2 regions of the Paenibacillus sp. sptzw28 genome follow, and region 2 is predicted to be linked to the other one. Evidence: riboswitches for the same ligand, from Rfam matches in the RefSeq annotation. Region 2 holds a riboswitch; the other holds the start of a gene.

Region 1 (3,419 bases), 320 kb from region 2:
ATCTTTGTTGACGAGCGTCACCTCTACCAGTTCCCCTTCTTTGAACCGAAGCTCCGGGCCTGGGATTTGACCATTATAGGTCCAAGCGTCGACCGCTTTGCCTGAGCTGAGCTTCACCGTTTTCCGCTCGGCGGTCAAGGTAATGCTGCGGTCGGGTTTACCATCGCGGGGCCCGGTAAGCGAGGCAACCGATAGCGCCGCAACTGCGGGTTCGTCTTCGGAATCAACGGGATGTCCTCCGTGCGCCGAATGCCCGGCATGTACCGATGGAGCCGCGCCGTTCCCGTAATCAACCGGTCCGCTCATCATATCAAGCGAATCCGGAAGGCGGCTGTTCTGCATCGCGAGAGTGAATGGAACCGCCGTAATGGCAGCCACGACGGTGAGTGTTGCCGTCCGGCGCAGCAGACGCTGCCACAACGGACGAAGAGCGATACGTACGCCGGCCTGTCTTAAAGCCTCAGAACGTCTGGCAAGAACGAACCAGCTCCATCCGCACAGAGTGAGAAAGATCAGAACCGGGATGCCGGCACCACCCCATTCGAACGGAAACGGCGGCCGGAAGTTGAAAAAGAACGCGGCCAGCCCGCCCCACATCGTCCATTTGAAAGGTGCGGCCAGCGCCGGATTGCTTGCGTGCAGTGTCCATTCGAAAGCTAACCAGTCTCCGGCTGCAGCGCTTGCCTCCAGACGTCGCAGCCGCTGCAGCTTGGGAATGGACAGAGCCCAGACCGCGATGACGGGAAAGATAATTAGCGGTAGGTGCAGCAGCAGCCGGTCGATCCAGAAAAGGGGCTCATAAGCAAGAGAGTAGGCCATGAATATATTCGCTCCCGCAGCAAGAGCGGCGGTTAATGTGACGTATACGGCCCAAGAAAGCAGCTTGCGCGGTCTGCGGCGTGCCGATTCGGCAGCGTCGATGAAAGAAAGGCGGGAAGCTTTTCTTCCCCCGATCCAGGCGAACAAAACCAGAAACAATAGCGAAATCATCTCTAAATTAAAGCTTAAGGTATACATAACCAATCCCCCTGATCGACATTTGCAAGTTTATTGTATCCGGGTTCGCAGGCAGGCGGCACCGTCAAGGGGTGTATCTTTCACCATCCTTAAGTCGGGTTTGCTGACTGGACCCGGGTCGAAGCATATATCTGCCAAGTTAATTTGTGCGGAATAGGGGGTAATAGGGATGGGCTGAGAATGTTCACCAATTGTTCTTTGCAATTGCTTTTTATGAGGAGTATGATTCATCTCATAAGTTGTATTGTTAAATCGCTGAATTCCTGATTGGAAGCGGGGGAACCATCGCGGGAAATTGCTTTTTCCTGCAGGGGTGAATCATGTGTCTTGCACATGTAAGGCGACTCTCACGCCCGAATCCGACAGCTAACCTCGTAAGCGTCAAGAGGGAGGTACCGGTATGCTTTTTTGCGCATGGTTGTTTGTTGATGTTTGAGGAAGCCGTGAGGAGGGATCATATTCCACGGTTATTTGCCGTCCCAATTCTTGAAAGTTTACGTGAATGCGAATCCTGCAGCTAGTCATGTTGTTAAGTTGTGGAGGTAAAAAGTGATGACAACCAACGCTTTAAGACGGCTTTTTCTCGGCCGACCGCTCAAATCAAGCGAGGCGGAAGCCGAAAAGATGCCGATGTGGAAGGCATTGCCGATATTATCTTCCGATGCCCTGTCGTCCGTCGCATATGGAACCGAGCAGATCCTTCTTGAACTCGCGACCGTCGGAGCATTCGCATTTTCCTTTTCTTTACCCGTCGCTCTGGCCATTATTCTATTAATCGGAACTTTAATCTTAAGCTACCGGCAGGTTATTGAGGCCTACCCTCAAGGGGGAGGCGCCTATATGGTGGCAAAAGAGAATCTGGGGATGACATGGGGGCGTTTAGCGGGTGTATCGCTGCTTATTGACTATACTTTAACCGTAGCCGTGTCGATATCCGCCGGAGTTCTGGCTCTTACCTCGGCCTACCCGGCTCTAGCGCCGGATGTGGTTCCGATAGGGATTATATTCATCTGGTTTATGGTATGGATGAACCTGCGGGGAACGTCGGAATCGGGGAGTGTCTTCGCCCTTCCCACTTATTTGTTCATCTTCTGCATGCTGTCGCTCGTCGGAAAAGGCTTGTTCGATTGGATTACCGGCGCAAGCGATATTAACCAGGCCGTTACGTTCCCGACCGCCATTCCAACAGGGTTGACATGGTTTGTATTGCTTAAAGCATTCTCGTCCGGCTGCTCGGCCGTAACGGGAATCGAAGCGATTTCCAATGCCGTGCCGCACTTTCGGACTCCTTCCGCGCAGAATGCGAAGCGGACAATGGTTACGCTCGGATTATTGCTCGCCGTCATTTTCGGCGGGGTAACCGTTGTTGCACTGGCCTATAACATCCAACCCGACCCTACGGGAACGAGTACCGTACTGTCGATGGTAGCGCAAACCGCATTTGGCCGCGGAGGAATGTATCTGCTTATTCAGCTTTCAACGATGCTGATTCTGATACTTGCCGCCAATACCAGCTTCAACGGATTTCCGATCCTGTCCTCGATCATGGCGCAGGATAAGAATTTTCCGCGCATGTTCAGCAACCGCGGAGACCGTCTGGCTTTCAATTACGGCATTATTACATTAGGGCTTCTGTCGACCGGCCTGATTATTATTTTCCAGGGGCAAACCGATCTGCTTATTCCTCTCTATGCCATCGGCGTGTTCTTGTCGTTTACCTTGTCCCAGGTCGGACTTGTATTGAAATGGTACAGGGAACGCAATCATAACTGGGTGAAGAAGCTGATCATTAACGGGTTCGGCGCTCTAGTCACCTTCGTCGTCGTTATCATCTTCAGTATAACGAAGTTCACGGAAGGCGCGTGGCTGGTCGTCATATTGACGCCCGTACTGCTCTATGTTATCACCAAAATAAGCAAGCACTACGAGAATGTAGCGAAGCAGCTGAAGCTGGACATGGACCAGCCCTTAGTGAAAAAAGAAACGGTCGTCATCATACCCGTTGCCGGCATTCATCAAGTTGTAGCATCCACCATCGCGTATGCCAAAACCCTGACGCCGAATATCGCAGCCTTCTATGTAGCTTTCTCCGAGGAGGAGGCCAAGAAGATGGAGGAGAAGTGGGAGCAGTGGGATCCGGGTGTACGGCTGGTCGTATTTGTCTCACGGTATCGCACGATATCCCGGCCGCTTCTTGAGTTTATTGACCGAATTGACAATCATTACGACAAGAATCATGTCATTACCGTGCTGCTCCCGCAATTTATCACTCATAAGTGGTGGCATAAGCTGCTGCATAACCAATCCGCTTTACGGATTCGTTCCCTGCTACTGGCCCGCAAGGATGTTGTCGTCGCCACTGTTCCGTTTCATTTACAAGACTAATGCCCAATAGGAAGGAA
Region 2 (3,419 bases):
TTAAACCCGGACTACCACTTTGAAATCGATTTTCCTTATGATATGCCTTATGATGTATATCGACCGGGCCTATCATCGAACGATAAAGAAGAGAAACCGCCAATCCTTCTTCTAGGCCAAGATGAACGGTTGTCCGAAATTTCCGAACGATCGGACATAATAAGATCAATAACCGGCCTACACCAAGGGAAATACCACCTGTATTACCCTGAGGAACGACTGCTTGAATCAGCCGGTAAATTGCAGCCGCGGATACTTGAATATTTTGGTTTACTATAGAAGGGAGACAGTTGGAAAAGCATGTTAATCGACACGCATACGCATTTGGATTCGCATAAATTCGACTCAGACCGCGTAGAGGTTATTGAGAGGGCGCGGGCGGCAGGTGTTTATAAACTCATAAATATCGGTTTTAACCGGGAGACGATTCAGACTACGATGGCCCTCGCTGAGCAGTATGATTTCATATATGCCGTAGTAGGCTGGCATCCCGTGGACAGTATTGTTATGCTCCCCGAGGATCTCGAGTGGATAGGGTCGCTTTGCGCGCATAATAAAGTCGTTGGAATTGGCGAGATCGGACTGGATTATCATTGGGACACCTCGCCAAAGGATGTTCAGCAGCGTGTCTTCCGCCAGCAGATACAGCTTGCTCAGCAGAAACGTAAGCCTATCGTCATTCATAACCGCGACGCCCATGAGGATATCGTCAGAATCTTAAGGGAAGAAAACGCGAAAGATGTTGGGGGAGTTATGCACTGTTTCTCGGGAAGCTGGGAAACGGCCAAGCAGTGCCTGGATATGAACTTCTACATTTCGTTCGGTGGACCGGTGACATTCAAAAACGCGCGTATTCCTAAAGAGGTGCTGTCGCGGGTGCCGCTTGACAGGCTGCTCATTGAGACCGATGCTCCGTATTTGGCTCCTCACCCGCACCGTGGAAAGAGGAACGAATCAGCTTTCGTCCGTCTTGTAGCAGAAACTGCAGCGGAAATAACAGGAAAAACATTGGAAGAAATTACTAGAATTACGACCGAAAATGCTTTAAAATGTTTTAGTATTGAGTGAAACATGCTTAGAAATCAAGTATTTGAGACATATACGGTGAAAAAACTAATTTTGATTGGAGTAAATGCTTGATTTTCACTTGATTTTCCTTAAAATTCGTTAAAATCGCTCTTAATCACTTCTTTACAATTTGGCGCAAAAGACGGTATCATTCATCTCAGAGCTTAAAAATTTATATTCCTTTTTCTAAAATAACGCTTAATCTCCGAAATCGGAGAGCGGGGGAACCAAATGTTGAAACAGTTCGTATCATCGAACGGTTTGGACGTTGACTTCTCTAGGGGTGAATTTTGCGGAGGCTGAAAATTGCCGAAAGCAAATAGGGCGACTCTCTCGCCCGAATCCGACAGCTAACCTCGTAAGCGTAATAAGAGAGATCAACCTCGTGCATCTAATCCATGTCCCATTGTCATCTCGGGAAGCCACGAAACAGATCCTCTGTCGTCGGCTTCCTTTTATTTTTGAATATTGCGTAAACTGACGACATAGGGTTTATCATGGAGGTGAGCATAAGGAGGAAAAGGAGTGGCGTGCGTGCACGTCAACTAAACGAATAGTACCGTCAAATGTAATCATGCTTAAACAAGGGCGACGGGGCTATGAAGGAGGACCGAAGAAGTGGGCGCACTCCAGCTTAAGGACACCCATGGTAAACGATCATCCAGCATGTCTATCCCATTGCGATGGAAGCATGAGAACGTGCGTTTAATTGTACTAAGCGCTCTGATCTCAATCGCTATGACTTTCATGTTTCTGGTGTTGTTGTACGGAACGGCTGACAAGCACGTCTCCGTAGTAGTGAACGGACGAGAAACCATTGTCTCTACGAAACAATGGGTCCTTCAACGCCTACTGGATGAACAAGCCATCACGATAGGACAATATGACAAAGTGTCATTACCGCTTAATTCGGCAATTAAGGATGGCGACCGAATCGTCATCAGTAAAGCGGTACCGCTCCACGTGAAGGCTGACGGCAAGGTAAGAACGTTGTACACGACTGAAAGAACCGTTAAGGCGGCGATCGACGGGGCTGATATATCGATACGCGGTCAAGATAAAGTACAGCCTTCCCCGGATGCGGCTGTCGAGCCGAATATGACTGTTACGGTTACCCGGATCGACAAGAAATACTCGGAAAGTTCGTATAAAGTTCCTTTCTCCATTGTGAAGAAGGAAGACCCTAAGCTAGCCCAAGGCAAACAAAAGGTGGTCCAGACCGGCAAAGAAGGAACCGTGGTCAAACGGTTTGAGAATGTTTTTGCCGATGGCGTGCTTGTATCGCAGTCGATGGTTACCAAACTCACACAAGCTTCATCCGTCGATCAAGTCGTTGCAGTCGGAACGAAGAAGCCTGAGCCAAAGGTGACAACGCTCACGGCAAAGACGCCAAGTATCTCAACCCTTACAAAGCGCGGCATTACGTTAAAAACTAAGAAAACGCTGAAGAACGTTACATTGACCGCATATACAGCCGGTGTAGCTTCGACCGGGAAAAGCAAATCGCATCCTCAATATGGAATTACCGCCTCCGGTGCTTACGTCAAGGAAGGTCGGACGATCGCCGTGGATCCGGATGTGATTCCGATCGGATGGTGGGTATATATAGAAGGCATCGGCTTCCGCCGTGCTGAAGACACGGGCAGTGCAATTCAAGGAAATAAGATTGACGTTTATTTCGAAAGTGAATCGTATGCCGAGAAGTTCGGACGGAAGCGGGGCTACACCGTTTACGTGCTTGGGCCGAAGAAGCCGGAATCGGTCTGACCTAAAGAAGCTTCTATAAAGGTTTTAACTCATTCATATCGTATTTTAAACGTAAATATGCCATGATAAGAAGAGGCGCTGCCTCTTCTTTTTGTATGTTTGTCTGAAGGGAATGGATCGATCGGTATGATCAATGAAATTATCGTTGTTGAGGGCAAGGACGATACGGTGGCAATCAAGCGGGCGGTCGATGCCGAGACTATAGAGACTGGCGGCTCGGCGGTCGGCGAGGATGTTCTTAGACGGGTGGAGCTTGCTCAGCAGCGGCGCGGGGTCATTATTTTTACCGATCCTGACCATGCTGGGGAGAGGATCCGCAAAATCGTGGCGCAGCGGGTACCCGGCTGCAAGCATGCTTTTCTGCCGCAGGAGGACGCCCTCTATAAGGGCGATATCGGTGTGGAGAACGCATCGCCGGAGGCGATCAAGCGTGCGTTGGCCAATGTGCGAACGGAATCAATCGATGGGGACAGCGGCAGTGGGACAAGTCTGCCGGAGATAACGTGGGACGACCTTATGAGGGCCGGGCTGCTGGCGCACCCGCAGGCTTCGGATCGGCGTCTTCGAATGGGAAATGTACTCGG

The links. Region 2 has a riboswitch for cyclic di-AMP ahead of KZ483_RS01120 (resuscitation-promoting factor). Riboswitches for the same ligand answer to the same signal wherever they lie in the genome.
Region 1: another riboswitch for cyclic di-AMP. It lies ahead of KZ483_RS27955 (APC family permease); the one in region 2 lies ahead of KZ483_RS01120 (resuscitation-promoting factor).

The regions. Positions count from the first base shown of each region.
Region 1 covers NZ_CP080545.1:6,024,286-6,027,704, reverse strand. Annotated here, with positions in the region: gene KZ483_RS27960 (multicopper oxidase family protein) at 1-1,017, opposite strand, end outside; cyclic di-AMP (ydaO/yuaA leader) riboswitch at 1,261-1,414, shown strand; gene KZ483_RS27955 (APC family permease) at 1,570-3,402, shown strand; gene KZ483_RS27950 (DUF418 domain-containing protein) at 3,399-3,419, opposite strand, start outside.
Region 2 covers NZ_CP080545.1:243,523-246,941, reverse strand. Annotated here, with positions in the region: gene KZ483_RS01130 (HD domain-containing protein) at 1-279, shown strand, start outside; gene KZ483_RS01125 (TatD family hydrolase) at 301-1,068, shown strand; cyclic di-AMP (ydaO/yuaA leader) riboswitch at 1,254-1,449, shown strand; gene KZ483_RS01120 (resuscitation-promoting factor) at 1,687-2,835, shown strand; gene rnmV (ribonuclease M5) at 2,962-3,419, shown strand, end outside.